2 regions of the Dehalobacterium formicoaceticum genome follow, and region 1 is predicted to be linked to the other one. Evidence: riboswitches for the same ligand, from Rfam matches in the RefSeq annotation. Region 1 holds a riboswitch; the other holds the start of a gene.

Evidence for each region. A riboswitch is a leader RNA that binds a small molecule or an ion and turns the genes downstream of it on or off. The one in region 1 is predicted to bind thiamine pyrophosphate.
Region 2: linked by a shared signal. The riboswitch ahead of tenA (thiaminase II) and the one ahead of thiW (energy coupling factor transporter S component ThiW) in region 1 are both predicted to bind thiamine pyrophosphate.

The regions. Positions count from the first base shown of each region.
Region 1 covers NZ_CP022121.1:3,337,205-3,353,353, forward strand. Annotated here, with positions in the region: gene thiE (thiamine phosphate synthase) at 873-1,520, opposite strand; gene thiM (hydroxyethylthiazole kinase) at 1,507-2,328, opposite strand; gene thiW (energy coupling factor transporter S component ThiW) at 2,309-2,875, opposite strand; TPP riboswitch at 3,139-3,247, opposite strand; tRNA gene CEQ75_RS16225 (tRNA-Pro) at 3,504-3,580, opposite strand; gene trmL (tRNA (uridine(34)/cytosine(34)/5-carboxymethylaminomethyluridine(34)-2'-O)-methyltransferase TrmL) at 3,771-4,229, opposite strand; gene CEQ75_RS16235 (class I SAM-dependent DNA methyltransferase) at 4,232-4,990, opposite strand; gene CEQ75_RS16240 (flavin reductase) at 5,329-5,847, shown strand; gene CEQ75_RS16245 (SOS response-associated peptidase) at 5,824-6,441, opposite strand; gene CEQ75_RS16250 (hypothetical protein) at 6,519-6,761, opposite strand; gene dinB (DNA polymerase IV) at 6,814-8,061, opposite strand; gene CEQ75_RS16260 (uroporphyrinogen decarboxylase family protein) at 8,344-9,318, shown strand; gene CEQ75_RS16265 (GntR family transcriptional regulator) at 9,504-10,148, opposite strand; gene CEQ75_RS16270 (glycyl-radical enzyme activating protein) at 10,148-11,131, opposite strand; gene CEQ75_RS16275 (glycyl radical protein) at 11,112-13,508, opposite strand; gene CEQ75_RS16280 (hypothetical protein) at 13,792-14,403, shown strand; gene carB (carbamoyl-phosphate synthase large subunit) at 14,637-16,149, opposite strand, start outside.
Region 2 covers NZ_CP022121.1:1,302,195-1,318,343, reverse strand. Annotated here, with positions in the region: gene CEQ75_RS06490 (zinc ribbon domain-containing protein) at 1-21, opposite strand, end outside; gene CEQ75_RS06485 (Nif3-like dinuclear metal center hexameric protein) at 171-1,277, opposite strand; gene CEQ75_RS06480 (tRNA (adenine(22)-N(1))-methyltransferase) at 1,274-1,966, opposite strand; tRNA gene CEQ75_RS06475 (tRNA-Ile) at 2,149-2,223, opposite strand; tRNA gene CEQ75_RS06470 (tRNA-Asn) at 2,229-2,303, opposite strand; gene rpoD (RNA polymerase sigma factor RpoD) at 2,360-3,475, opposite strand; gene dnaG (DNA primase) at 3,503-5,329, opposite strand; gene CEQ75_RS06455 (YaiI/YqxD family protein) at 5,487-5,921, opposite strand; gene CEQ75_RS06450 (deoxyguanosinetriphosphate triphosphohydrolase) at 6,333-7,325, opposite strand; gene CEQ75_RS06445 (ABC transporter substrate-binding protein) at 7,528-8,529, opposite strand; gene CEQ75_RS06440 (ABC transporter permease) at 8,612-9,364, opposite strand; gene CEQ75_RS06435 (ABC transporter ATP-binding protein) at 9,364-10,116, opposite strand; gene tenA (thiaminase II) at 10,118-10,801, opposite strand; TPP riboswitch at 10,888-10,993, opposite strand; gene CEQ75_RS06425 (Fur family transcriptional regulator) at 11,028-11,474, opposite strand; gene CEQ75_RS06420 (metal ABC transporter permease) at 11,555-12,394, opposite strand; gene CEQ75_RS06415 (metal ABC transporter ATP-binding protein) at 12,417-13,208, opposite strand; gene CEQ75_RS06410 (metal ABC transporter substrate-binding protein) at 13,208-14,119, opposite strand; gene feoB (ferrous iron transport protein B) at 14,383-16,149, opposite strand, start outside.

The sequences.
Region 1 (16,149 bases):
TAAACACAATTCCTTATTATTAACTGAGTTCTTGCATCAGGTGAAGTTTTACCCCATCTGATGCATAGAATTCTTAGAAATCGTTATCCAGAAACTTTGTGGCAATTAGTTATCGGATATATTGAATCAACAATTTATTTGTTCTGAATATTTTATATATTTCGATTAAATCCTGTTAATAATTGTTTCCTTCGCAATTTATTATTGCATAATTTTGTATATAAATAATTCGATCAGAAAATCGGGATTGAGGGGGTTGACTTGACATTTTATCGATGAAATACAGCAACGATGGGTTGCCTTTATTTTTTGTTTACATTATTATATTAAATTTTCTGGAAATAAAAGAAATTGTGAGCAATTAAAAGGATATACTTTTTAAAGCAGAAAATTTCGTTTGAAATTCTTTTATTTGAACTTTGACCCTATCAGATGCTTCTGCTATAATTCAATTAAGCTCCAAGGAATACCTAAGGCGAAACACCTCAGGAGCCGGAAGCAGAAACGAAACATGAAAACCGATCAGACAGCTAAAGAATCTTAAGATTCAAGGTCCCTTGAAAGGAAACAGAAACTGATTGCTTCAGATAAGCAAAGTGGAAGTGCCCAAATGAAAAGATCATCAGATCTGAGTAAAAAAGCATGGAAGGTGCGCAAGTCCGGGTAAGCAGCAAGAAACGGAATAACAGGTGAGATAAAAAAGGCTGGGCAAGACTGAAAGGTTGATGAATGGGGAAACAAAAGCAGAAGGCAGATTGAGGAGAAAAGTCGATAAAGGTTCGTTGGAGCTTACGTTTTATAAGCCACCGGCTGATGTGGAAGATGAAATCAGCCGGTGGCTTTTGCTGTCCATGCCAAAAATGGCAAAGAACTTATGAATGAACCTGTAGCATTTCACGCGCAAGCGCCAACAGTTCGGCGGTTGCCGCACCGGAATCCTCCGCCGCAAAAATAGCCGATACCACAGCGACGCCATCCACGCCGCTGCCAGAGAGTTGCAGGATATTCTTACCCGAAATGCCGCCGATGGCGACGGTGGGAACATGGACGGCGCTGCAGATGGCCTTAAGGGTTGCGTTGGACATCTGATTCACATCCGTTTTTGTAGAAGTAGAGAACACAGCGCCTAAGCCCAAATAATCCGCGCCATTTTTCACTGCCTCCAGAGCTTCATCCACGGTGTGCGCGGAAACGCCGATGATCATGCCATCGCCCACACGCGCCCGGACATCGGAAATGGACATATCCTCCTGCCCCACATGGACGCCGTCTGCGCCGCACTGAATGGCAATATCCACATTGTCGTTGACAATAAAGGGAACATGGTATTGCTTGCAAAGCTTGGAAAGAGCCATAGCCTCTGCAAGAAAGGCATCTTCGTCCAAATTTTTTTCTCGGAGCTGGATACAGGTAACGCCGTTTTTCAGGGCAGCTTCCACCTGCTCATACAGGCTTCGCTCCCCCACCCATACCCGATCCGTTACCGCATACAGCAGCATTGCTTTTTTATCGCATTTCATAGTTCGCACCTCTTTCCAACTCATCAGGAGACAGATTGTAAATAGCATCAATGATATAGTTTCGATAGCTGGAATTCCCGTCCAGTTCCGTCATACGCCGCTTTGCCTTTTCTCCGCAAAGACCCATGGTGCAGACTGCGGCGGCAGTTGCCTCCAGCGTGTGCCCCGGATTGGCCGTCACATACGCCGCCGCCATGGCGGAAAGCTGACAGCCGGTTCCGGTAATCTTGCTCATGTCCGCATGGCCGTTCCGGATGCAGTAGGCTGTGTTCCGGTCAGCAACAATGTCGATGGCTCCGGTGATGGCAATTACTGCGCCGGTCTTTTGGGCAAACGCCTTGACAAAGGTGACCGCCTGCTCCAGATTTTCTTCCGTAACCCGGTCGGAGACATCCGCATCCACCCCTTTTGTCGTTCCATTCCCTTGGGTCAGAACCTTGATTTCGGAGACATTGCCCCGAATGACCGCAAACTGAATCTCTTGGAGCAGCTTCATAGCAGTGCTGGTGCGAAGGACAGATGCTCCGGCGCCCACAGGATCGAGAACGACGGGATGTCCCAGCTCATTCGATTTTCGCCCGGCGGCAAGCATCGCGGGAATGGTGCGCTGATTCAAGGTGCCGATATTGATAGTAAGGCCGCCGCATATGGAAGTGATCTCTTCTACTTCATCTATATCATCGGCCATGATGGGTGAAGCACCGCAGGCCAAAAGAATGTTGGCACAGTCGTTGACGGTGACATAGTTGGTGATATTATGAATCAGCGGGGACTGATTCCGAACATTTTCAAGCATTTCCTTCATCATAATTCAATTGCCTTTCTTGTTGTAAATAGCTGGCGTTAAGGCGAAACTGTATATCCGCCAGAACACCGGATTTTTGCAGTGAATAGACTAAAACGCCGGACAGGAACGCACCGGCTGCGGTTGAGATCAAAAACGGAATAATGTATGCGTAAAACACCAGTCCGGCAACTGCCTGCCCCAAAAACAAAACTGCTAGGGGATAGGCGCTGAGGCCGCCCAAAATGGCGGTGCCGAATACCTCCGCGGCCAGTGTGGGGAAAAGCTTTTTGGTTTTACGATACATCAACCCGCAAAGCAGGGCGCCAAACATGCTGCCGGGGAAAGCCATCAAGCTGCCAAGGCCAAGTAAATTCCGTATCAGGCTTGCGCTGAAAGCAACGCCCAAGCCATAGCCGGGGCCGAGCAGTACGGCGCAGAGGATATTCACCATGTGCTGCACAGGGGCACACTTGCTTCCCAAAACAGGAACGGCGAGTAGACTGCCAACAACAGCTACCGCACATAAAATTCCGGCAATCGACAGCTTTTGAATATTTACTTTGTTCATAATGTAAGCTCCTTTTTGATTGATGCAGTGAAAACGGCAATAACAGCGTCGCTTTCCTTTTTAGTAGAAATGGTCAAACTTCGTCCAAAAGGTCGGTCGAGACTTTCTGGTCTCCTCTCGCGCCGGAACACGGCTTCCCATCGCTGTTATACAAGACACAGGGCGCTCCCCCTTGTCCGTCACGGCCTCACCGTGAATGCCGTCATCACATCCTTTCAAAAAGTGCAATAAAAAACGGAAACACCGATACGGTGTCTCCTCCGAAAGAATCAGACTATGACTCCCTACGGCGGCATTATCCGCATCAGGTTCCAGGGTCGAAGTTCAATGACTTCCTCTCAGCCTGCAATACAAGCTCCCCTTATTTAAGTATATTATACTGCACTGTTTTTAAAAAAGCAAGAAAGACGGTTCATAATCAGCATTACAGATATTTTCCTATAATGTTCCCAGAAGCCGCCACAATCCGTCCCCATGGACACCCACCTCCCGATCCCAAGCCGAGGACATAATCGGCACTGAAAGTCATGTCGGGTTTGGTTTGCTATAAAATTTCAAGCCTTTAGGGGCAAAATAAAAACCATCTGCCGACAGAAATCCTCTATCAGTAGATGGTGCATGTTTGGTTTGGTCGGGATGACAGGATTTGAACCTGCGACCTTTGCGTCCCGAACGCAACGCTCTACCAAGCTGAGCCACATCCCGGAATTTTCCATATATGTAATTTAAATGTTATTGCGCATTAACAGTCATTTGCTGGTTCAGCAACTCCCCCCCAAGTTGAGCCATGTCCCAAGCACGTTCAATTTTAACTCAGTTATTCCATAATGTCAACAGTATTTATAATGATGAATTAAGACGACTTTACTTGATTTTATCTTATGTAATGAACCCTTTAGGTTAATTGGGGAAAGCCCTGCTGCCTTAAGGCATCATAAAGGATGATGGCCACGGAATTAGAGAGATTTAACGACCGCAGGTGTTTGCCCATGGGAATGCGGATACAATGATCCCAATTTTCCTTTAGAAGAGTCATGGGCAGCCCCGCCGTTTCCTTGCCGAAGACGATAAAATCATCTGCCTGAAATTGCACCTGGGAATAGTTTTTATCCGCCTTGGTAGTGGCAAAGAAAAAGCGGTTTTGCGGGTATTTACCCCTTAACTCAGCAAAACTCTCATAATAATATATGTCCAGATAATCCCAGTAATCCAAGCCGGCTCTTTTTAAATGTTTATCATCCACAGAAAAGCCCAGCGGCTTCACTAAATGGAGAGAGGTCCCCGTTACAGCACAGGTGCGGGAGATATTCCCGGTATTTGCCGGTATTTCCGGTTCCACCAAAACAACATGCACGCCTATACCCTTCCTTCTGTTTTTTGTGCCACCACAAAGATCCTGCGGCTGGCCTCTGAAGGAGGTTCAAAAGAAAAAGCATTGAACACGTCTAATACCTTAAATCCGGTTTCCCCCAGGATCACTTCCACATCCTTTAAATGATGATGCTTTTCCTGATGCACTTCTTTAAATTTCCCATAATCATGATCTTCTCCTCTTACGAATCCTGTTACCCTGATTTCCCAAATCTCCTGATCCGCCAAATAATAGATTTCGTAAATCAGAGAGAATTCCTCTGTATCCACAAAGCTGATCTCCTCTTTTGCACTATAGGAATATTTCTCCACCAGATTCAAATCAAAGATAAAGATTCCGTCATCGCTTAATGTTTTGTTGATACTCTGAAAACAGCGCGCTAATTCTTCTTTGTTGATCAGATAATTTAAGCCATCCTGAAAACAGGTTACCAGGTCAAATTCCCGTGATAGCTCCAGTTCTCGAATATCCTGTTGGAGAAAAATAATTTCCATTTTTGCCTCAGCAGCTTTTTTTCTGGCATGCTGCAGCATGGGCAAGGAAAGATCCACCCCTGTTACCCGCCAGCCCATCTGGGCCAGTGGAATACTGGTATTCCCGGTCCCGCAGGCAATGTCCAGAACACTTTCAATTTCTTTATTATATTTTTCTGATAATGTTTTAATATATTGAGCCCACTCCTGATAATCAATGCTTTCCATTAACTGATCATAGATAAGGGCCAAACCTTGATATATTGACAACCGAATCACCCCGCCTTAATATTTTAACATACTTTTCCCATTCTGCAAGATGGCAGGGCTCTTTAAAATACCTGATCCCAAGCTAAAAAGCAACGTAAAACGTGATTTGAAGTGAACTCATTCAGCTAAAGCTGAACATCGGGGCTTCAGATGGGGAATCTACCCCACCTGAAGTGAAAATAGGAGCTCCCACTTATAGAAGTGGGAGTCTTGGAATTTGATAAAATCATGGTATATGGTATCATTTGGTTCATAAAACTGTAGTATAATAAAGATCTAATTAAGCAGCGTGTCCGCGTATGAATCGAAAAAATATAAAATGAAAAGAGGAAATTAAAATGTCTAATTTCAAAGAACTGGCACCGGAGGATTTTCACGAAAGCCCCTTTCAATTGATCGGCAAGGACTGGATGCTGGTAACGGCAGAAAAGGATGGAAAAGCCAACACCATGACAGCCGGCTGGGGCGGCTTCGGGGTGATGTGGGCCAAGAATGTGGCTTTTGTGGTCATTCGTCCCCAACGCTATACCAAGGAGTTTATCGACGGAGCCGATACCTTTTCTCTGACTTTTTACGATGAAAGCATGCGTAAAACCTTATCTTACCTGGGAACTGTCTCCGGCAGAGATGAGGATAAAATCGCCCAATCCCGGCTAACTTTGGCCCGTTGGGGAGAAACCCCTTATTTCGCTGAAGCGAAGCTGGTCATCATCTGCCAAAAGCTATTTGCCCAGGAATATCTGGAAGGATCTTTTATTGATCAGGGGCTGCTCACTAAAAACTATCCGGGCAAGGATCTTCATACCTTATATATTGCTGAAATAAAGAAAATTCTAGTTGCAGATGTGTGCGCGTAAGTCGGGTCCGATACCCCTTAGCAAGTCGGCTCCCTCCTGATGCGTGGAAAGCCATAGGGGCAAATCCTGATCCTCAAGAATCACCGGCATCCGATCATGAATGGACACCAGGGAAGCATTGGCTGCGGTAGTCAAAATCACAAAAGCCCGGTACATGCGGCCGGTTTTATCGTCTTTAAATTGGTTGTACAGACCGGCCATATAGAGAATTTCCTGATGGGGCAAATATAAAAAATATTTGTCCTTTTTCTTTTTGCCCACATCCTTCCATTCAAAAAATCCGCTGGCAGGAATAACACAGCGTTGGGCGGCCAGAGAGGAACGGAACATTTTTTTGGTGTCCGCTGTTTCCTGACGGGCATTGATGATCACCCCCGGGCTATTCCAGCGGGGATACCCCCATTTCAGGGGAACCGCCTGGGATCCCCCTCCCTCTTTGGGCAGAAGAACCGGGGCCACATTGGTGGGAAAGATCTCTCCCGTCTTCATCGCCTCCTGCTCCGGGGTTCCGGCAAAATTCTCTTCAATTTCCTGAAGTATCTTTCTCATCTCCAAGTGATCTTCCTCATCAATGATGGCATAGCGACCGCACATGATGGTTACCCCCTATTATTCTGATTTTTAATCTTCCTTTTAGATTTCCTTTTAGGTTTCCCTTTAGGTTTCTTTTTTTAATCCTTTTTCCCTTCAACAAACCAACGATCTTCTTCCAAAAACAAAAAGGTTTCCCGTCCCCAAATACAGCAGGTGTAACGCATCCCGCAGCCCCCGGCTTTCAAGCTGGCCGCCGGCCGCACGTCCAGCACCCGGTCAATTTCGAAACGACGCCCATCTTCCCAGATAACACTTTGGGGAACCAGTCCTCCCTCTTTATCGAAACGGGCTGTAACATCCACGTAAACCTTCCGTGTCATTTTATCATCTCCTTACATCATACCCTGATCCAATCATGAAATCTGCTCATGCCTATTTATGAAAGTACCCGACAGGATGAATCACATGCTCTTCTTTGGGATTGAGGCCGGTGAGTTTCCGATCCTCCAGCATCATCCCCCGCTGAATACTGAAATAGCCAAATCTTTTTCGGAGGATATCCACAGTCCGCTCCAGATCCTCCCGGCGTTTCCGTTCTGCCTCATTGATGAACAGAGAAACCTGCAGCGGTTCTCCCTCCGGAACAAAGTCCATGCCCCGGACACCAATGCTCCTTAAGGGCTTATCCCAGGAATAATTTTTGGCAAACAGCTCCAAGGCCAAAAGAGCAATTTCCCCGGACAGGTTTGTGGGCCTTTCCAGTCTTCCCTGGCGTTCAAAAACAGCCAGATCCGTATCCCGTACATGAATCTGCACCCGGCGGCACCTGAAACCATGGGACCGCATCCGGGCAGCCACGCTTTCCGCCAATACGTAGATCACCAGGCGCACATCCTCATTATTCACCAGGTCCCGGGGGGTGGTGGTACTGTTGCCGATGGATTTAATAATACCTTCATAGCCAAAGGGAGCCACGGGAGAGATATCCTCCCCGTTGGCAAAGGACCATAAAATATCCCCCCATTTCCCCAGGAGAAAATGAAGAAAATATTGACTGGTCCGGGCCAGATCCCCAATGGTACGAATCATATACCGCCTTAGTTTTTTATCTGTGGAGCGCCCTACATAGAGGAGATCGGACACCGGGAGGGGCCAGGCCAGGCTGCGAAAGTTTTCCCGGGAAAGCACCGTGGTGGCATCCGGTTTTTTCATATCCGAGCCTAATTTTGCAAAAATTTTATTGTAGCTCACGCCCACGGAAGCAGTGATCCCCAGTTGAAATTTAATACGCTCCCGGATTTCATCGGCAATTTCCTTGCCCGTGCCATAAAGTTTGGCACTGTGGGTGACATCCAGCCAGGCTTCATCAATGCCAAAAGGTTCGATTTGGTCCGTATAGGTTAAATAGATCTCCCGAGCCAAACGAGCAAAGCGGAGATAAAGGCTGAAATTGGGGGGCACCACCACTAGATCCGGACACTTTCGGCGAGCTTGCCATAAAACTTCCCCGGTTTGAATGCCTAATTTCTTGGCCGGATAATTTTTCGCCAGCACAATCCCGTGCCGTAAAGTAGGATCCCCGCCCACCACTACCGGCTTTTCCCGGAGTTCCGGCCGGTACAGACACTCCACGGAAGCATAAAAATTATTCAGATCCGCATGCAGAATAACTCGATCCAAGAAAAACACCTCACATCTAGAACATGTGTTTGGTTAAAGTATAGCGGCTTTCTCAGAAAAAATCAAGGCTGGGCAAGGATAAAAATATTCTTAAATTTGATAGAATCACCTGACAGAATATGTTATACTGAAAAAAAGATTTGTCTTACTTTAATAGCAATTCCCCATCATTATCATTATAAAGAAAATTTGGCTTACGCCAAGCCGAAGGCTTTGCGTAAGCCTTCGTTGCACTCAATAAAATTCCGGACTGATTCCTAAACCAAGATAGGAGGAAAAAAGATGAGTTTTTTCACTGATCAAATACAAAGTCACAAGGGTTCCAGCCCTTGCCTGTTTTATCCTATGGCGCCCAAAATGGAAATTTCTATGACGGAGCTTTTAACGGACAGTAAGGTGCAGGAACGGGTGCTGACGAAAATAGCCCACGGCTATCCTGTAAATGCCGTGATCCGTATGACCGAGCTTTGGTGCGAAGGAGCCTCCTTCGGTATGTCTTGCACTATAGCAGATGATTCTTTTCCCCGGTTAGGTGATCCCATATGCACAGAGCCCCAAGCTCTGGCAGATGTAAAAATCCCCCAAATTGAAAATAAGACCACCGCCCCCTTGATTGAGGCAGTGCGCCTGGCTGTGCCCAAGATAGAGAAGCCTTTAATTATCGGTGTCACGGGCCCCTTTACCCTGGCTTCTGTTTTGAATGGTGTCGAAAATATTATGATGACCTGTATGACAGCCCCGGATCAGATTCACGATTTTTTAAGCCGCATCACGGATTATATAATTGAATATATCTCTGCCTATAAATCTGTGGGTGCCGCGGGAATTATTTTAGCGGAGCCTTCCGCCAGCATGATCTCCCCCGCCATGATGGAGGAATTCTCCAATGCTTATATTCAAAAAATAATCAAAGCCGTGCAGGACGACACTTTCTCTCTCATCTATCATAATTGCGGCGCCGTTAATCCCCATTTAAAGACCATCTCCCAGCTGGATGCAGATGCTTTCCACTTTGGCAGCGATGTGGATATGGGTCTGGCTCTGGATATCCTGGGCAAGAATAAGTTTGTCATGGGCAATGTTGACCCCCGTTTATTTATCACAGCCACACCCGATGAAATCGAAAAGCAAACGACAGCGCTCCTGAATACCTATGGAGAGAGAGACAATTGGAGACTCTCCACAGGATGTGATTTGTCGCCGGATTCCTCCATGGAAAATGTGGAATGTTTCCTGCAGACAGCAAATCGTTTTTAAAAAAGTTTTACTCTATAAAAAGCCTCTGCATGGCACTTATCCATGCAGAGGCTTTGGTTTTACTTTCAGAAGGTATAGGTTTGTAAATGATGAAAGTATAAGTGCAACTACGGCTTCCGCCGTCGCCAGAGGCTTGGCGTAAGCCAAGTTTCCTAATGAATTTCAAGTATTAAATTGGCATTAAATTACCCCATAATTTTACTTAGGGCCATTTCCCGACCAGCTTCCAGGTGATCCCGCCGCAAAATATCCAGGGCTTCCAGGAAGCGTTCCTCCCGGATCGCTTCCACAAATTGATACAGGGCCTCCAGAACCTCCCTGACATAGCCTGTTTCCTTTTGGGCGTTAATGCCAATGCGGATCAATTCATCCTGATTCCCCCGATAAATACGGTTAATGCGCTCATTTCCATAGATGCTGACAATCTCCATATGCATTTCCGTATCTGCCCGTTCCCATTCGTATGGATCCCGCTGAGCTGCCTTCATCCGCACTACTTTCTCCTCAATGCGATGAGCATACTCCCAGGTCTTTTCCTGATCAAAGATCATTTTTAAAGCATTTTCCTCCAATAAACTGCGTAATTGAAAAATCTCCAGGACATCCTGACGGGTGATTTCCTTGACGCGCATTTTTTTGCGAAAATCAGCGACAATCCAGCCCTCGATTTGCAAACGATGCACCGCCATACGCACCGGCATGCGGCTGGTCTTCAGTTCTTCTGCCAGCTTCGCTTCCGTGAGAAAAGAGCCGGGAGCATAGGTCAGATTTAATATTTTTCTCTTAATATTATCATAGGCCATCTCAGACAAAGATTGATGATTATCCATCAAGCTACCTCATTTCCGTTCACATATACCGGTACCCCCGGTTTCTGCCCCGCAAGAAATCCGGCCCGCTCCAAAATCCATGCCGGTGAGGGAGGCAGCAACTTCTTGAAAGCGTAGTCCCGGCCCAAATGGCTGTAGGTCTCCTTGCCTAAACGATGATAGGGCAGGATCTCGATCCCTTTAAGTTTTTTGAGGGAGCGGCAAAATGCTCCTGTTGCTGCCAGATTATCATCAGAATCGTTAAGACCCGGGATCAGAGGAATACGCACCATGATTTCCACGGGATGGGAAGACTGATCAATGCGCCGGATATTGTCCAGAATCAGGCTATTATCCACACCCACCCATTGCTGATGAAGATCACGATCCATCAGCTTTAAGTCTACATAGAGGTTCTGCAGGAAGGGCAGGATCTTTTCCATTTCGCCCCAGGGAGCATAACAGCTGGTTTCCAAGGCGGCAGGAATGCCCCGTCTTCCACACGCCCTGAGCACCGCTGCCGTAAAATCAACCTGACTTAAAGCTTCACCTCCGCTGACGGTTACCCCGCCTCCGGAGTGGAAAAAGAAAATTTCATCCTTGGAGATTTCTTTAATAACTTCTTCAACAGTCATAATGCTCCCATATTGCTTCCAGGCCCTATGGGGGCATTTGACGACACAAAGAAAACAACGACTGCATTTGGTCTGATCAACTGACACCTTTGACACCTTTGATACCTCTGAACTTAAATGCAGAGCTCCGGCGGGACAGGAGGCAACACAACGACCGCATCCCATGCAGCGTCCTGCGTCGTATCCTTTTTCCGGCGCCCGGCATTGGGATTCCGGGGTGGAGCACCAGGAGCATTGCAGGGGACAGCCTTTTAAAAACAGCACTGTGCGGAGTCCTGCTCCGTCATGAATGGAGGTGCGCTCAATTCTAAGCACTGTACCCATAAGCGACAAATCATCCTTCATCCCATCACCCCACTGAGATTCCATGCTGCACCGTACGTCCGATGATATCATCCTGAACGTCTTTGCCCAATTCCACAAAGTAGGCGGTATATCCGGCCACCCGCACCAAAAGACCCCGATAAGCCTCCGGATTTTTCTGGGCCTGAATCAGTTTTTTCTGGTCAATGACATTGAACTGCACATGATAAACCCCCAGGCTGCACATGCTCTTGAGGAGGGCCATCATCTGAGTAATGCCGTTTTCTGTAGCAAGCATGGCCGGTTCCACCTTCATATTTAAAAGAGTCCCCTGAACAAAACGGTCATGGGGAATATTGGCAACGGATTTCAACACCCCGCTGGGCCCGTTGACATCAGTCCCTCCGCTGGGGCTGACCCCGTCCGCCAAAGGCTTCCAGGCACGGCGTCCGGAAGGTAGAGCACCCACCTCCAAGCCAAAAGGGGTATTTCCGGAAACAGGCAAAATGCCTGGTGTCATCCGGCCGAATTTGCTGCTGTATTTTTCAATTTCGTCCGCGATAAAGGTGAGGAGATCCCCCGCCAGATCATCAACCATGGGATCATCATTGCCATATTTGGGAGCATCCAGGCAGAGTTTTAAAAGATCCCCACGCCCTGCAAAATCCTGATCGAGAGCAGTTAAAAGTTCCTCCATGGTCATCTGCTTGGTTTCATAAACAAGATGCCGTACCGCGGCCACACTATTGATCAAATCCGCTACGCCAATTAAAATAATGCCATTGCCCACATTGTATTTAGCGCCTCCCCAGGCGTAATCCTGACACTTTTCAATACAATCTTTGAAGGTCAGGGACAGGGCAGGGACAGGACGATTCATACAGATTTCATCGATGACATGACTTCCTTTTACCACTGCCCGGACAGCATAAGCGATTTGACTTTTCAGCGCCTCCAGAAACTCCTGATAAGTTTCAAACCGGGCGGCATCCCCGGTGCAGCAGGAAATCGTTTGGCCGCTCTTCCTGTTTTGCCCATTTAGAAGGGCAAATTCCACCATGCTCCCCAAATTAATATCCGCCAAAGCTGTGTATTGACGCATGCGCCCTTCCAAATTAGTCTCTACGCAGCCGCAGGGGTTCCAATCAAAGGCTTCTTTTAGAGGTACCCCTTTGTTCATAATCATGCGAATTCCCATATCATCATTGTGAAAGGCGGGGAATCCCGTGCCCAAGCTGATTAATTCCACGACCTTGCGCAAAAAGGCAGTGGGGTTCTTGGCCAGACTATAACGTACTGACAGGGAGGGTTGATATAACTGCACATCCATGGTGGCCTGGAGCATCATATAGGACAGATCATTCACCGCATCCCGTCCGGTTCCGTCCACGCCCCCGACGCAGACATTTTGAAACATGGGGTAACCTGCGGCAAACTCCGCGGTGATCGCATCCTGGAAAAGACAAGGCTCGCTGAATTTTACCCATAAACAATCCAGAAGCTCCTGGGCCTGCTCCGGGGTAATACGTCCGGCCTTCAGATCTGCCTGATAATAGGGCCAGAGATATTGATCCATGCGTCCCGGATTATAGCTGGCGGCATTTTGTTCCATAAAAATACATATTTGATAAAAATACAAAGACTGTATGGCTTCCCGGAAGGTACGGGCAGGAAACGCCGGCACCCAGCGGCACACCCGGGCGATCTCCTCCAGTTCTTCCTTGCGCTTAGGATCTTGCTCTGAAGGGGCTAATCTTTCCGCTGCTGTGGCATATCGCTCCGCCAAATCCATAATCCCTTCCGCAACAATCCGCAGAGATTGTAAATAATAATCCTTTTCGTAATCCCCGGGGCGGGTCAGGTCAAATTGAGCCTGGCGGATATCTATTTTTTGGACAATCCCGGTAATCCCCTCCCGGATCAGCCACTCGTAGCCGGCTGTCGTTTCACCAAAGCCGCGCACCGCTTTCCGGTCAATGTAGATTACCCCGTGATCCCGTAATTCCCGGGTATCCTCGGGGATTTGAGCCAGCCATTCCTCATAGTTGGAACGTCCTCTCCAATATGGACGGATTTCTTCCTCGAAAATTTTCCGATCCTCCTCCTTCAATTCAAAAGGATCATAGCGCCGTGCACTGATGGTATCCAGTTCATCATTTAACACGGACCAGCAAGTATCGGCACACAAAATACCTCCCCGCAGCTTGCTGCCGGAACAGCCCACAATCAGTTCGTCCTCCCAGATGGTCACCGTCTTTTCCCGGCATTGCCGGCGAAAAGCCCTGGCCTTCTGTAACACCAGGGGCTCCCCTCCTGCTTCCTGAAAGCCTGCAGTGAGAATACGGGCATTTTCCAAATCCATTTCCGGCCGGGTATGAAGGACTCTTTCTTTCAAACGATTAATACGCTTCATATATGAGGGGTTTTCAATGGACTCTGTCATTATGGACACCTCCCAGAATATTTAAACTTACCAGGTTTATTATTTTATGTATCATAACGGAGCCCATATTTATTTTGGGATCCCAAATGCATAATAACATATGAAAAATATTTTTTCAATATAATCTCATTTTGATTATTTTTCTTTGGTTCAGAAAGATGAATGATCATATTTGTCACTCTCTGCAAGTCATCTTTCGTGGGTAATAGTGACAATTAGTTCTCGGATAAATCCTTGTCTCTGGGAGAAAATAAACTCTATCAAAGGATTAGGGTGAAATGATATGAAAAAAATAAAGGACAGATTTGCTTTAGGTATTATTTGCGGCTTAGGAGGCAATATCAGCAAACGCATCCTGGAAAACTATTTTATTAAAATCGGGTTTTCAAATAGTAGCGGAAGAAAAACCGCCGCCGGTATATTTCTTAAAAAACATCAAATCTCCAAACCTTATGGCAAAGTGGTTGGTGAAATTGCCGATCATATGATTGCCGCCGGACTGGGTGTCACCTGTGTCTATTGGCTCTCCTTTATGGGAAAGGATCACTACCTTTTAAAGGGAGGCGGTCTGGGGGCAGCGGAATGGACATCCCTATACGGGGTGGCGTCACATTTAGGAGCAACCCACATTTTCCCGGTTAGCCCCAAAGATGCCGTGGCAAACTTTCTTTCCCATGTGGCCTTTGGCACCACAAAAACATTTCTAGCCGTCCGTCTGGGAGATGAAGAACTGTTTAACCCACGAAATTTATCCCACAAAATTAATCATCATCAAAGGCAGTTTTCTATTCCTTTACGAGGAAACGATAGCCTTTGTCCTCCAGCGGCCGCTCCGATAGCAGATCAGGGAGATCAAACAGTAACAGCCAGCGTTCCAGGCTGCAGGCAGACTTAAATATATGGAACGAAAATCAATGAAAGCTGCCGCCATGAGATAAGAAAACCGCCTCTACAGATACCTGCTGGTTCTGTTACGACGGTTTTATTTAAGACATTGGTTAGCTTTAGCTATTTATCAAATTCCAAGACTCCCATTTCTATAAGTGGGAGTTCCTATTTTACCTCAGGTGGGGTAGATTCCCCATCTGAAGCCCCGATGTCCAGCTTTAGCTGAACGAGTTCACTCTATCACTTTATATCCCCGTGATATTCCTGGAGACTCTTGGGTGCGGTATTGTCCCGGGCTTCAAGAAAGGCTTCAATCCCAGCTGCGCTGGCCTTGCCCGCGGCAATGGTGGTCATATAAGGTACATGATGCTTAATCGCAGCCTTCCTCATGTAGGAATCATCCTTTTGCCCTACTTCCCCGGTGGGGGTGTTAATAATAAAATGAATCTCCCCATTGGTAATACTGTCCAGAATGTTGGGCCGGCCTTCGAATAATTTTTTGATCATTGCGGCGGGAATGTTGTTTTCGATCAGAAAACGATAAGTTCCTTCTGTAGCCTTAATCTCAAAACCTAATTCGGCAAATTTTCGGGCAGCATCCAACACATCTGCTTTATCCTCATTCCGTACACTGATCAGCACCGTGCCTTCTGTAGGCAAGGAGCTCTGGGTAGCTTCCTGAGCCTTATAGAAAGCCATGCCGAAAGAATCGGCCAAACCTAAAACCTCTCCGGTAGAGCGCATCTCTGGCCCCAGTAAAGGATCGACTTCCGGAAACATATTAAAGGGGAAGACCGTTTCTTTGACCCCAAAATGAGGAATCTTCCTGGCCTTTAAAGCGGTCACATCGTATTTTTCACCTCGTGCCTCAGCCATCATGATCTCCGTGGCAATGGGTACCATGGAAATATTGCATACCTTGGAGACCAAAGGCACAGTACGGGAGGCTCTGGGATTGGCTTCCAGCACATAAACCTGATCCTGATAGATAGCGTATTGAATGTTCATCAGACCCACAACATTTAACTCAATGGCAATTTTTTCGGTATATTCATTGATCGTCTTTAAGTGCTTTTCAGGGATCGTGATGGGAGGAATCACACAAGCGGAATCACCGGAATGAATGCCTGCGTACTCCACATGCTCCATCACTGTGGGCACAAAAGCCTCCGTGCCGTTAGAAATGGCATCAGCTTCTGATTCAATGGCATGTTCCAAAAACTTATCAATTAAAATCGGATTGTCTGAAGACAGATTTTCAGCTCCGCTGATATAACGGCGCAGCATTTCCTCATTGTAAATGCACTCCATGCCCCGTCCGCCTAACACATAGGAAGGGCGTACCATTACAGGATAACCAATCTTACGAGCAATGGTTAAGGCTTCTTCCAGGTTGCCCGCCATCCCCGCCTCCGGCATGGGAATGTTTAATTTTTCCATGGCCATTTTGAACATATCCCGGTCTTCTGCCAAATCAATGGATTGCAGAGAAGTACCTAAAATGCGTACCCCTTCCCGGGCTAATTCCCCGGCAATATTCAAAGGAGTCTGTCCGCCAAATTGCACAATAATCCCAATGGGGTTTTCCTTGCGGTAAATGCTTAAAACATCCTCTACCGTAAGGGGTTCAAAATATAATTTATCTGAGGTATCATAATCCGTGGATACGGTTTCCGGATTACAGTTGACAATAATGGTTTCGTAACCCATTTCCCTGAGGGCAAGAGCGGCATGAACACAGCAATAGTCAAAC
Region 2 (16,149 bases), 1.7 Mb from region 1:
GTACAATGATTTTATTAACATAACTTTGCTCCTTTCAATTTTGGCAATAGATTCCTTCCCTATCTCCGACAGGATAGGTTCAAAAAGATTCAGCTGATTAACAGAGTTCTTGGTATTAGTGGCAGTTAGTTATCGGACAAATAAAATAGGATAGGGTGCTTAATCCTATCCTAATAAAAACGCCAGGGGTTGGTATTGATTTCACTTGTTAAAATCGTAATCTCATCTTTAGATATTCTGTTTTTTAATAAAGAGGCAAGGCGGGAAATAAAGATTCCTTCTGTGGCAAAATGATCTGCATCAATCACGGCGATACCTTTTGCTAAAGCCTCCTGAGCCTCATGATATTTCATATCACTGGTGAGCAAGCATTGCGCTCCCTTATGTTGAGCCTCTTTCAGCAAAGACATGCCGCTGCCGCCGCAGACGGCAACACGAGAAATCTGCTTTTCTCCTTCCCCCACAACCCTCAGTCCTTCAACAGCCAAAAGTTTTTTGACCTTGTGGACTAATTGGTTTAATGTCATCTGCTGAGAAAGGGAGCCCACCCTTCCCAGACCATCAGCTGCACCTGGTAAAGCTGTCGGATAAAGATCATAAGCCACCTCCTCATAAGGATGAGAGGATATCATGGCCGCGATCACTTGATTCAAAACAGAAGCAGGAACAATGGTTTCCAGGCGGTATTCCGGTGTCTTTTCCAGCTGACCCAGTTTTCCCACAAAAGGATTCGTCCCCGGCAAGGGCACAAAGGTCCCTTCTCCGGGTGCCGCAAAAGTACAATGAGAGTAACTTCCGATATGGCCGGCCCCTGCCTCCGAGATCGCATTCCGTACCTGATCCAGGTAATCCACCGGTACAAAAACGACTAATTTAAGCAAGGCTTCTTCTTTTGTATCTGCCAGGACTGTTACATCCCTTAAGTCTAACAATTCTGCCAGATAATCATTAATACCGCCGACGGCAATATCCAGATTGGTGTGGGCAGAAAACAGAGCGATATCATTTTTGATTAATAGAGATACAATTTTGCCCAAAGGCTGGTGGAAAAGCAACTTCTGCACAGGGCGAAAGAACAAGGGGTGATGAGTAATAATCAGATCTATTCTTTTGCTCACTGCCTCCTCAATTACGCGCGGGTCGGCATCAAGGGCGATCATGATTCGCTCTGCTTCTTGATTTAAATCCCCGACCTGCAATCCCACATGATCCCACTCTTCCGCTAAATGGGCAGGAGCGATATCCTCCATTATTGTCATCAATTCCGAAACCTTCATAAAGACGCCCTCACTCTCTCCATACCCGCAATTTTCTCTTTCATTTCCTCTTTTTGTACTTGTCCCTTAGGATGGGCCGCATCATCCAAAGCCTGGTAAATATCCTTGAGAATCCTAAGTTTTTCTCCCAGGTAAGCTTTCAAAAGAAGATGCTTCTTCTTTAAAAGCACCGGACCAAACTCCATTTCCTCCAGGGTGAGAGTACTTCGTCCCGGTTCGGCTGCAATAATTTCATAAAACAAATCACCTTCATAAACCAATTCTTCATCCACGATTCTCCAATTATTTTCAACCAGCCATTCCCTGAGTTTCACCACATCACGCATAGGCTGCAGCACCAACCGCTGGGTTTGACCTAAAACCGCCGGTGATGCTGATAAAATATGGATCATCGTCAAAGCCCCGATGCCTGCGATGACAATTACCTGAGCTTCACCCGATGTTAATACCTGCAAGCCGTCCCCTAAACGCAAAGATACTTTTTTGTCAATCGACAGCAGACTGACCAATTGAGACGCTTTAGTCAAAGGCGGTTCATGAACATCTGCCGCGATCACATAAGGAGAGATGCCTTCCATAATAAGGTGTGCCGGTAAATATCCATGGTCTGTACCGATATCTGCCACGACGGATCCGGTTGGAACAAAACCGGCCACAGCCGCTAATCGCTCTGAAAGCTTGATTTGCATAGAATGCATCACCTCAATCCTGTTCATACTCATATTATTCAAAATATAATCATCATAATCCTTCCTGATAAACAGAGTTCTTCGCTTCAAGGAGCAGATTATTAATGGCAGTGAGTATCGGATAAACACAAAAAAGCAAGTAACCATGATCTTTTGGTTCTTGCTTGCGCTAATGAAATAAATGGTGGGCCCACCTGGGATCGAACCAGGGACCGACCGGTTATGAGCCGGTGGCTCTACCGCTGAGCTATAGGCCCTAAAATGGCTCCCCGAGTTGGACTCGAACCAACAACAACTCGGTTAACAGCCGAGTGCTCTACCATTGAGCTATCAGGGAATGCTTATCTAGCAACAACCATTATACTAAAACTTTCTTTGAAGGTCAATAAAATTTTACTCCAAATAATCCTTCAGCTTCTTGCTTCGGCTGGGATGACGCAACTTTCTTAATGCTTTGGCTTCAATCTGACGAATACGTTCTCTGGTGACCCCAAATACCTGACCGACTTCCTCTAAGGTTCGAGAGCGGCCGTCCTCCAGGCCGAAACGTAATTGCAGTACCTTCTTCTCCCGATTGGTGAGAGTTTCCAATACTTCTTCCAACTGTGCCTTCAGCAACATAAATGAGGCTGCCTCCGCCGGTGCCGGGGCATCTTCATCCTCAATAAAATCCCCCAAATGACTGTCTTCCTCTTCGCCAATGGGAGTCTCCAAGGAGACAGGTTCCTGGGCAATTTTCATGATTTCACGTACCCGTTCCACAGGTATATCCATTTCCTTAGCAATCTCTTCAGGTATGGGTTCCCTGCCTAATTCTTGGAGCAGTTGACGAGACACTCTAATTAATTTATTAATGGTTTCCACCATATGCACAGGAATTCTAATGGTTCGCGCCTGATCTGCAATGGCTCTGGTAATGGCCTGGCGAATCCACCAGGTAGCATAGGTGCTGAATTTAAATCCCTTTTGGTAGTCAAACTTCTCTACCGCTTTAATTAAGCCTAAATTTCCTTCCTGAATCAAATCCAGGAAAAGCATGCCTCTGCCCACATATCTTTTGGCAATACTGACCACTAGACGAAGATTTGCCTCAGCAAGCCGTCTTTTCGCCTCTTCATCCCCAGCTTCCATTCTTTTGGCAAGCTCAATTTCGTCTTCCGCAGTTAGTAAAGGTACGCGTCCGATTTCTTTTAAATACATGCGCACAGGATCATCTATCGCTACACCTTCAGGAATAGATAGATCCAACTCATGTTCTTCGGGGGTAGAAGCAGCCTCATCCTCATTATCGTCATCGGTACGATCCAATGGTTCCAGATTAGCACCGGATCCGGAAGTAACCAAGATTCCCTCATGACTCAAGTGTTCATAAATATCATCCATTTGATCCGGCGATAAGTCAATCTCACTTAAAATCTCAATAATTTCCGTATAGGTTAACGTACCCTTCTGTTTTCCGGTTTCCATGAGTTTCTTTACTGCTTCGATTTTTGATTGATCCGGCTTCATTATGTCCCCCCTTCCAATAGGCAAAAATTATTCCTTTAATTGCTGCATTTGCTGTTGCAGCATATTCAATTCCTGCAACAGCGCCATGATATCTCCGGTCATATTCTGTTGTTGTTCATAGCTTTGAATTGCTTCTTGAATTTCTCGCATTCGTTTCTTTAACCGGTAGAGGTTAATGGTTTTTATATAATCCCGTACTAATAATTTTTTATTAATATTTTCCGGGTTATCTTCCATAAATAACTGGGATAGATATTGTTTTAAATTTTCTTCATCGATACGTTCAATCAAAGTCGCGGGCAACCAATCAAAATCCGGGTATATCTCCCCGATAAATTCCAAAATCCTGGTTATGCTCTCATCTGTTGAGAAATTCAATCCCAAAGTATTTTCCACATGATCAAAAATATTACGATTTTCAATCATCAGCTTGGTCAAATTCTTTTCTGCCAATAATTGAGCATTATTTTTGCCGCCTAAATCAGAGCTTTTGATCGAACCTATTTCTTTGTTAGTATGCTTTCTCTTGCTAAAATTATCCTTATTTGATACGATTCCTTTGATTTGTCTTAAATCAGCATAGATAGATTCGATGGAAATATTCAAAGTGCTTGCTACCAGCTTGATATATTGATCTTTTTCCACCTGACTTTTTATTTTTGCCAGATCAGGCAAAAGTTCCTGGACCACATCCGCTTTACCTTCAATTGTATGAACATTATATTTTTCCATGGCCGCCTGAAGCTTATACTCCACCAAACTAAGAGCCTGCTCTGCTGCCAGTTGCACCCAGGCTTGATAACCATGCTGATGCAAAAAATCATCCGGATCCATGCCCTCAGGAAGCTTCAAAACCCTTACTCTGAAAGCCAGCTTCTGCAAAATTTCCAATCCACGGTAGGCAGCCTTCGCTCCGGCTGCATCTGCATCATAGGCGATAAGAACGTTCGAAGAATACCGTTTTAATAGTTTTCCCTGCTCCGGAGTCAGAGATGTTCCCAATGAAGCAACAGCATTTTTGATGCCAAATTGATGGGCAGTAAGCACATCCATATAACCTTCCATGAGCACCGCTTCATCCTTTTGCCGAATCATGCCGGCAGCGTTGCTTAATCCGTACAAATTCTGTGACTTACTAAAAATCGGTGTTTCTGTAGAATTGAGATATTTTGGTAATTCATCATGAATTCCCCGGCCACCAAAGGCAATGACCTTACCCCTAAAGTCTTGAATAGGAAACATGATCCGATTGCGAAATTTATCATAGTAAGTTTCCCGAGAACTCTTGGCGGCAAGTCCGGCTTTTTCCATCTCGTTTTCTGTATACCCCTGAGATAATAGTTGTTTGACTAAATAATCCCATGATTTTGGGGCAAATCCCAAGCGAAACTCCCGGATTACCTCCAGACTGATTCCTCTTTTTTTAAAGTAATTCAAGGACTCCTCAGCCATGTCAGATTTCAGTAAAATTTGATGATAATAATCTGCTGCCGCCTCATGCATATTTGTCAATCTGATTTTCTCAGTTTGATGAGCGCTTACCTGGCTCCCTTTAACATTTTCCGGAATCATAACACCAACTTTTTCCGCCAACTTTGCTGCGGCTTCCGGCAATGTTAAATTCTCCTGCTCCATAATGAAATGGATGACACTGCCTCCCTTATGACAACCAAAACAATAAAAAATTTGCTTATCGGGAGAAACAGAAAATGATGGTGTGTCCTCCATATGAAAGGGGCATAGCCCAACATAATTTTTACCTTGCTTTTTTAAATTGACATAATCGGAAATTACCTCCACAATATCTGCTTTTCCGCGAATTTCCTCGATAATTTCCGGCGGTACAAATCTCATGCTCTGCACCACCTCACTTAAATGCTGCCAAGATTGTGATTAATGCTATTAATAAATGATCACTAGCTATCTTTCGCCATTTTTCCGCTTTTTCCTTCTTTTTTATGCAGATGATATTGCTTTTTAGAACTTAAATCTCGAAAAAGATATCCTCAGGTTATGATTCCAGCAATCGGAGCAGCGATTCCAGAAAATTATTTCGATCCTCCCGGGAAAAAGCTGACGGTCCTTTCGTCTTGCCTCCTCCTCTGCGCACCTTTGCGGAAACATGACGCTGCATCAGAAGACTGTTAATATTATCCCCGGTAAATATCAAACCACGGGGAGAAAGAGCACGGCCGTTTCTACCTAATACCAAAGCCGCTAAACCATAATCCTGGGTTACAACGATATCCTGATCCTGTATGCGATTGACAATGACAAAATCTGCGGCATCCTGTCCTGTATCAGTAACAATAACCTTGACACCCGTTCCTTCAGAAATCTGATGGTTAAAAGAGGCCACCATTTCCACAGGAATATTTTTTTCTCTCCCTACAGAAATTATGACGTCTTTCACTGGACAAGCATCAGCATCAACCAAAATCTTCAAAGAGACCCTCCTCCGAAATATTATTATATTCGCGTTATTTTCCAAAATTCCTGCATAAACAAAGTTCTTGGCATCAGGTGAAGTTTTTACTGCATCTGATGCTTAGAAATCGTTATCCGGTATTAGTGGCAGTTAGTTATCGGATAAATCGAAAAAGGGCGTTTTGGGGGAGTCAATTGACATTGCAAGCGTTTTTAGTATTTCCGTGGATATGGTAATTTATACCTGATTGCCATGAAGGCAAGGACCCTTACCATAAAAAAATTTTAAAAAAATTAAAATTAATTGTATAAGAAGAGCAAGCTTGGTTAAAATAAACTCAGAAGGAAGATCATAAACTCTGCCGCGTAGTTCGTCACTACTCGGATAGTCTGACCAGCGAAGAGGTTTGTAATTCTTCCTTCTATTTTTTTACTCTATGCGAAAGCCTCCGGGTACAAAAATATGATTAAATTGGGCAATGGCATACCGATCCGTCATTCCTGCCACATAATCACATACCTGAACATCATGATCATCTCCGGACTGATATTCCTCAGGCAAATCCTCAGGATGCTTTAAATAATAAGAGAAGAGTATTTTAAGCATATCCTTGGCCTTCGTTTCTTCCCATTTGGCTTTCGATCCAATATAAACCCGTTTAAATAAAAAACTTCTCAGTTCATCCATAGCGGACTTAATCTCACTGCTCATCCCAATCTCCCCCCGACTGATGTTGCATTTGATCAAATCCTTTACCATCGCATTAATTCTTTCACTGTGACGGGAACCTAATACCTTAAGGCAGTTGAAAGGCAAATCGTTTTTGGTAATAATTTTCCCCTGGATGGCATCATCAATATCATGATTAATATAAGCAATGCGATCAGCGATTTTAACTACCTGGCCTTCCAGAGTGGCCGGTTTCATGGGCCCGGTATGATTTAAGATCCCGTCTCTTACTTCCCAGGTAAGATTCAGTCCTTTTCCCCCTTCAAGCTTTTCTACGATGCGCAAGCTTTGATAATTATGGCGAAAACCATCCTTCATCATCTCATCCAAAGCTTCTTCCCCCGCATGACCAAAAGGCGTATGGCCCAAGTCATGACCCAATGCAATGGCTTCTGTCAGATCCTCATTTAAACGTAGTGCCCGGGCTACGGTGCGGGCAATTTGCGCCACCTCCAAGGTATGGGTGAGACGGGTACGAAAATGATCTCCTTCAGGAGCGATGAAAACCTGAGTCTTTAACTTCAGACGGCGAAATGCTTTGGAATGAATAATTCTATCACGATCCCTTTGGTAGGCAGTGCGTATCTGGCATTCCTCCTCCGGGGTATTCCGGCCAAGTGTCGTTTTACTTTTTTGTGCATAAGAAGACAAGTGTTTGATTTCCCAACCTTCAGTCTGTTCACGAATCAACATTTTTGATCACCTCTTGATAAACAGAACTCCAAGCATTAGATGTTATTCCTTTACATCTAATGCTTAGCAACCGTTAAAGGCTTTGTCAGCAACATCCCATTTAGCCCCTCAAGAGGGGCTTTGGAATCAAGTTGCTCCACTACATTATAAATACGTGAAAAGAACAAAAGTTCCTGCTAAAATCTGAAAAAAATTGTGGGGTTCACTCAATCTCAGCCATTACATCCGACACCTGAATCCTTCTGTCAATCAATCCTTCTTGCTTCAACCATTCGATATTGTTCTGCCATACTGTTTCTGATTGGGATAAAAAAGGAGCGTCTGCCGATGCCATCAAAGGGAGAAGGGTTTCCAAACTCTTTCTTTCCACTGTTTCCGACAAAGGAAAATTCTCTTCATTTTGGTGCTTCATCAGGATCTCCAAGGATTCCTCGGGATGATCCTGCATATCCCGGAAACCTTTTTTGCAAGCGCGCATAAAGGAAGCCAGCATTTCACTGTCCTTAGCTATGGTTTCATCGCTGGCAAGAAAGACTGATTCATAATAAGCAGGCACACCATATTCATCCAGCATAAACCAGTTTACTTCAAATCCTTCCTCTTCTAACTGGGGTACCTCATGATTCACCAAGCAGCCAATAGTAGCATCCACATTTTTTGTGGTCATGGAAGACATGAGATCAAACCCAACGTCAATCATAGTCACATCATTATAATCGGCGCCAACATGATTCATGATACTTTTAATCAGGGCCTCACTTAATTCCGTTCCGGCATAGCCAACGGTTTTGCCGACTAAATCCTTGGGAGAAGTAATGCCTTGTTCTTTAAGAGAAAGAACAATATTCAAAGGAGATTGTACTACGGCACCGATGGATCGCACGGGTACATTTTGATTGGCCCGTGCCATGATTATGTCCTGTAAATAATACAAACCTATTTCTGCCTGATTGGCCGCCACCAAGGATAAAGCATCATTGGTGTTGGCAGGAAATTGAACATTCACCTTTAATCCTTCCTCGGCAAAATACCCTTTATCCATAGCTACATATAAGAAAGTATGCAAAGCATTGGGATACCAGTCCAGAACAACATCTATTTCCCTTAGCTGTTCATCTTTTTCCCGGCTGGAATTGCCTGTGCTGCAACCGACAGCTGATAAGATCAAAATCAATACGATCAACAAAAGAACTATCTTTTTCATTTTTTACTCCTCCGCATAATATTTCTATCTATTGTTTTAAACTATAAATTTAGGCATTGCCTTAGGTTAATCAGGTTGAATTTCAAATTTCTTTATGCCAACGAACTACTGCCTTCTCCAACAGAGTCACCAATCCTACAATGGCCATCGCCACAAGGGAGAGCAGGATAATAGGAGCAAAGACACCCGCTCCGTCCAGCTGGGTCATCATGCGGCGGCTGAAATAACCCAGACCGCTTTTGGCACCCAGCCATTCTCCAATGGCCGCCCCGATAATACTTAGAGGAATGGCCATTTTCAGAGCCGAGAAAAATGCAGGTATGGCAGTCGGTATCTTTAATTTCATAAATATTTCTCGCTTACCGGCCCCATAGGTATAAAGCAATTCCTCCATTTCAGTTTTGGAAGATTTTAAACCATCAAAAACAGTTATAGTAATGGGGAAAAAAGTGATCAATACCGTCACCAAAACCTTGCTCCAGATACCGTAACCAAACCAGAGCACAAAGAGGGGAGCAATCGCAGGGGTGGGTATGGTTTGGGAAGCGATAATCACCGGGTATAAGGCCTTTTCCACTATGGAATTGGCATCCATGACAATAGCCAAGGCCAGACCTAAAATTAAAGAAATGAAAATCCCTAACAAGGTAACCAGCATGGTGGCCGGCAAATGGACACCAAAGAGAATTTCTCTCAGCTCCCAAGTTTTCTCCAAAACCTCAATCGGCGTGGGGATGATATAGGCAGCATTGACCTTCATAGCAACAATTTGCCAAAGGATGAAAAGAAGAAAGACAAAACATACCGCCAGGAGGTTCCCTTTTTGTGTTTTCATCAGGAAACCACCTGCCTTCTCAACATCTCCAGAAGATCATTTTTCAATGCTGCGATCTCCGGTTTATTCAAACAGGCACGGGTACGCATCTTGGGTAGGGGTACCTGAATCCTCTCCAAAGTATGAATGGGCGTGTGCCCCACGACAAAAATCGTTTGGGACAGGAAGATCGCCTCTTCAATATCGTGAGTGATAAACAGAATGGTTTTTTGAAGCTGCTGCCATTCAGTTAAAAGCCATTCCTGCATTTCCAGTTTCGTTAAAAAGTCAAGAGCGCTGAAAGGCTCGTCCAAGAGCATCAATTCAGAATCTGTTAAGATCGTACGGCCGAAAGCGACGCGCTGACGCATCCCTCCTGACAATTCCTTGGGATACTTATTGCCATAACCTTTCAATCCGATCTCCTCTAAAACCTCATTTCGTCTCCTCTCCCTTTCAGTTCTGCTTAATCCCTTTAATTCCATAGGCAGCTCCAGGTTTTGTCCAATGGTTCTCCATGGAAAAAGAAGATCCTTTTGAGGCATGTAACCTACATAACTTTTCTGTCCGATGATGTTTTTTCCTCCTACATCAATGGTTCCTGACTTAGGGTGAAGCAACTGAGTAATCAGGCGAAAGATGGTGCTCTTTCCGCAGCCGCTAACCCCAATCAGGGAAGCAAATTCTCCCCTCGCAACGTGAAAGGACAATTCTTCGATAATATCCACATTCTCAGTGGGATATTGATAGCTAACTTTATGAAAATCCAACATTTTAATACTCCATATTCCAGGCCATATCCCAGAACATCCTTTCATAGAGGCTGCAATTAACAAAGATGGTCATCAAATTTTGGATTTGATCCTCAGAATAATCTCTGGCTAAGGAATCCATCATGACTAATAGGGCATCATTAGTGTCAACATATTCTTTAGAGGTATATCCTTGAACCCATTCTCCATAAAAATCATGGGTCAGGGATTGGGGATGGGCTGACACAATGCGGCTGCCTATTTCTTGATAACTCCATGAACAAGAAAGAATGGCAGCGGTTATTTCAGCCACATCTCCCTGGAAACCAATGGACAACATATAATTGGTATAGGAATCATTAGCCGGAGATTTCCGGGCATTGGCCACCTCATCCTGGGTAATGCCGAGACGATTCATATAACTTTGATGGATCTTCATCTCCCCATTGAGAATCTGATCCACATTATCGGCAAAAAAGCGCATCAGGTTGGGATCTTTGGCTTTTACTACCCCTAATGCAAAAACCTTGGCATAGTCATATAGATATAAATAATCCTGCAGCATGTAAAAACGGAAACGATCCATAGCCAAATCTCCCTTGCCAATACCTTGGACAAAGGAATGCTGATGATATGATTCCCAGATCTCCTGGACGCTTTCATATAATCGTTTCGAAACCGATATGTCTTTTTGATTCGCTGTCAATTTCTTCACTCCCATTTCTTTCAGACAAGGGAATTACCTTCATCAGGACGGAAAAGGGATACGCCTCATAGGCATATCCCTTTTTATCTAAAGATATATTTGCATCCCTACGTTGGCATTATCCACATCAGGTAAGGTCGAAGATGATTATCTTCCTCTCAGCCTCTTCTAGAAGCTCCCTTGCTCTTTTAACTTTAGATTATCATATAGATTTACAGCTGTCAATTCACTTCCGATTAATTTGGTCTCCTTTATGTTCACATTCAAAACAATAACCATATAGTTCCATTTTATGCCCGGTCACGGTAAAACCCTCTTTTTCTCCTAATGTTTCTCCTAAACAATTTAAGGGACAAGTAGACAAAGGAATAACTTTCTTACAGCCCAGACAGATTAGATTATGGGTATGGGGATCATTCTGCAAACGGTACCGCACCTTATCCTCAAAGAGGCCGGCTTTCACCACATAACCGGTATCCACCAGGGTTTTAAGATTTCGATAAACCGTCGCCAGGCTGGACACATTGTTTTCCGCCCGGATGCGTAAATAAATATCTTCAGCTGTTAAAGGATGCTCAGATTTGTCTAACACGGAAAGAATCGCTCGGCGCTGCTTCGTAACCTTATATCCCCGGGCTAAAAATTCCCGGGAAATCAAGTCCTCTCGATCCATGGATCTCCCTCCTTTTTCCTTTTTCCCTTTGTTTATCACGCACTACCCACCGTATGACCCCTATTGATAAAAGTTTCACTTTATCCGTAAACTTGTTTCTTGATAAAACTGATGATAAAGAAAAATGCGGCCACCAGGACTATGGTTGCCCCAGAGGCAGTGTCCCAATAAAAAGACAGAATCAGACCTGTAATCCCACTTACCAAAGAAATGATTATCGTTAGCAAATGATATTGTCTGATATTTCGCGAGAAATTCCGTGACGATGCCGCCGGAAGTACCAAAAGAGAATTAATAATCATAATGCCCAGCCATTGAATCGATACGGTCACGATGACCGCCAAAGCAACGGTAAATACCATCTCTGTCCGGCGTGCATTAACACCTCTGCTCCGGGCCAAAGAAGGATGGACGGTTAGCAGAACAAGGGAATTAAAGGAATAATACCAATATCCAATAAAAAGAACGGTGATCATGAAAATCAAGAAGATGTCTTCCGGCGTGATACTCAGGATATCACCGATTAGATAACCGGAATATTTGTTAAAGCCGCCTCCCCGGGAGAGAATTACGATCCCTAATGCCACGGCGACAGCTGAAAACACACCAATAACTGTATCCGTGGAAGTCATCGTAAGCTCTTTGACAAAAGAAACGGCCACGGCCATAAAAATTGCAAAAAGAACCATGGCTCCCAAAGGCTGATGAAGTCCCAGAATAACCCCAATTCCTATCCCTGTTAACGCGGAATGGCCAATGGTATCAGAAAAAAAGGCCATATGATTATTCACAACCATGGTGCCCAACATGCCAAATAAAGGGGTCACGATCAACACAGCCAGTAAAGCATTGAGCATAAAATGATGTTCTGCCCAGGAAAAAGGCAGTAGTTTTTCACCAAAAGCATACCATATTTCCAAAAAAACTTCTCCTTTCAGGTGCTTATCTCAAGGAAAGCTGATGGTTTTTTTCTAATGACTTAAGGCCGAAGGACTGAATCACCAGTTCATTTTCTAAAACCTCGTCCGGCGTGCCCTGACAAAGAATGGTTTTGTCTAAAAAAACCATCCGGTCTGCAAAATTCCCCATTAACTCAATATCATGAGAAACCATCAAAATAGAAAGGTCGTATTGCTTCCTGAAATCGGAGACCAACTTATAAAACAATTTACGGCCACTATAATCCACTCCGGATACCGGTTCATCCAAAAGGAGGAGCTCAGGTACCGGTTCCATGGCAAGAGCCAAAAGCACCCTTTGCACTTCTCCTCCCGACAGTTCCCCCAATCTCCGGTCAATCAAGTGCTCTGCTTCTACTATTGAGAGGGATTTTAAAGTTTTTTCCCGTTCCTGAGAAGAGGAAAAAATCCATAAAGGTTTTCTTAGATAGCGACTTAAAAATAAATCCTCCACACTTACCGGGGATCCGGGATCAAATTCTCCCCTTTGTGGGACATAGCCAACTAAAGGTCTGCGTCGATTTTTTTCCCCGCGGGATAGAAAGGTAATTTCCCCTTTAAAAGCAAGTTCCCCAATGATTGCCTTTAAGAAGGTGCTTTTTCCTCCCCCATTAGGTCCGATAATTGCGGTCAGTTCTCCACAATGGATATGTAAACAAATGTCATGGATAATAGTCTTTTTCCCTTTCGCAACGGACAGGTTATTAACCTTCGTACAGCACAGACCGCAATGAGCACAGGTCGCTGCCAGGGAAGGATAACAGCAATCATTCATTATTGTAAAGCCTCACCTAACACCTGTAAATTATCTTCCATAATCTGAAGATAAGCATCCTTATCGGCAGGACCGGTAACTGCGGGATCTAAATAATAAAGCTGGGCGCCGGTTTCCCGGGCAATGGTTTCCGCAGCTGTATCACCGTATTGGGGTTCCGCAAAAAGAACCTTGACTCCCGATGCTTTGACTACTTGAATCGTATCTGTTAATTCTCCTGGGGAGGGTTCAGATCCTGGCTCCCGCTGAATCACAGCCTGGATATTTAAGTCAAACTCGCGAGCGAAATAGGGAAAAGCTTCATGAAAGGTCACGATATCACGATTGTCCAAAGGATCGATCGTTTGATGCATTTTGGTTCTAAGCTGTTCCAATTTTTCTATATAGGTTTCCGTATTGGCAAGATATAAAGCAGCCCGATCAGGGTCTGATTCTGCCAGCTGTTGCCCAATATTTTTTGTTTGACTAATGGCTCCTGAGATACTCACCCATAAATGAGGATTACTCTCACCATCCGTTTCATTCTGTAATAGTTCCAGCCCTTTACTGGCATCAATCATTTTCATATTCGAGGAATTTTCTGTGATCTTATCGAGAAAAGATTCCATTCCTGCCCCATTTACAATCATAATCTGAGCATCCTGCAGATTCACCATATCACCGGGAGTGAGCTGATAATCATGAAGACAGCCTGTCGTGGGCTCGGTTAAATTAACTACCTCGACCCCGGGGATCCCATCTGTAATATTTAAAGCCATGATATACATAGGATAGAAAGAAGTAACGATCTTAAGAGGTGTCCCTTCCTCATCCTGATTCGATTGAACCGGAGTTCCCTCATTTCCGCCGGCACATCCGGTCAAGATCAGCAAGGTAACAATCAGCAACATACCTGCAATTTTTCTCTTCATTCTCTTCTCCTCTTCTGAATTTGAATAAGACTCATTCTCATTGCATTATTTATATTATCATACTAACCAAAATATAGCAATATTATTAAAAAATTTAGTTGCATATATTTTTAACATTTTTAACAAAAATTCCTGGCATCAGACAAATTTTTCTTTGTCTGATCCAGGGGGTAAACAGGGGACGGTTCTTTGTTTTGAACACATGTTCAAAACAAAGAACCGTCCCCTGTTTACCCTAATTAATTTTGAGGGAAGGGAACTGATCAGAAAAAAAGGAGACGTGCTGCCTGTGCCACGATAAAACAGATCAGAATACCCGTGACCGTAGGTATCATAAAAGCCAGCAAAGTCCATTTCCAGCTCTTAGTTTCTTTCTTAATTGTCCAAAGAGTGGTACCACAGGGATAATGCATCAAGCTAAACAGCATCACACATACCCCTGTAAGCCAAGTCCAACCATGATCTATCAAGAGGGCTCGAAGTTCCGTCAAGCTGCTTAATTCCAACATGCTGCCAGTGGAAAGATAGCTCATAATCATAATGGGGATGACAATTTCATTGGCAGGCAGCCCCAGAATAAAAGCCATTAAGATATATCCGTCTAAACCGATAAGAGCGGCAAAGGGTTGTAGAAACTGGGCAAATTGATTCAAAATACTGCTGCCTCCCAACTGGATATTGGCCATACACCAGATGAACAGTCCCGCCGGTGCTGCCACACATACCGCCCGCCCTAAAACGAACAAGGTTCTATCCATGAGGGAACGAACCAAAATTCGTCCCAATTGTGGTTTGCGATAAGGGGGGAGTTCCAAGGTAAAGGAAGAGGGAACACCTTTTAAGATCGTCTTCGATATCAATCTCGAGATCGTCAGGGTCATCACTACTCCCAGCAATATTACGCCAACCATCGCCAAGGTTGATACCAGGGAACGATAAGGCTCTGCCACCAAACCACCGATAAAGATGGAAGATATCGCAATTAAGGTGGGAAAACGCCCGTTACAGGGAACAAAATTATTAGTGAGGATGGCGATTAACCTTTCCCGGGGCGAATCAATGATGCGGCAGCCAATAATTCCTGCTGCGTTACAGCCAAAGCCCATACACATGGTAAGTGCCTGTTTTCCATGGGCACATGCTCTTTGGAAAAAGCCATCCAGATTAAAGGCGATTCTCGGTAAATATCCGGAATCCTCCAAAAGGGTAAATAAGGGGAAAAATATTGCCATGGGAGGAAGCATCACGGAAACCACCCAGGCCAATGTCCGGTATACCCCCAAAACAAGGGCATCATGCAGCCACCCGGGTGCGTGTACCATCGCAAAAAATACAGTCAGCTTTTCTTCCACACCGAAGAGGAGCGAAGATATGACTTGAGAAGGATAATTTGCCCCCACAATTGTCAACCAAAATATCAAGGCTAATAATCCGATCATAATGGGAATCCCAAGAATTTTTGAGAGCAAAATACGATCCATTCTCCGATCAAATTGATTAACCTTGGGCTTTTCAAATTGCACCACCCCATTTTGGCAGATCTCCTCTGCCTTTTGCACGAGACTGGAAACAATTAAATCCCTGAATTTTTCTTCATGAATGCCCTGGTCACTTAAATATTTTTTTGTCCGGACTAATGATTCTGCCAGTTCCTGGTCTTCATCCAGCTTAATTCCAAGAAATTTTTCCAGGGAACGAATAATTGTTATTTCTCCATCCAATAGTTTTATCGAAACCCAACGACTGTTAATTTCATCGCCAACCACTTTTTTTACATTGGGCTCAATTCTTCTGATGCTTTCTTCAATCACAGGATCGTAAGTAACGCGAAGGGGCACGGTCATATTCCTGTTTTGTGCAACATCATCCACTGCTTTCATTAAATCATTTAATCCGACGCTGTTTCGGGCATTGGTACCGATAACCGGGACACCTAGAGCAGTCTTAAGGCGGGAAAGATTAATGCTAATTTTTTTGCGGGCTGCTTCATCTATTAAATTAACACAAACTACCACTTTGGGAGTGATCTC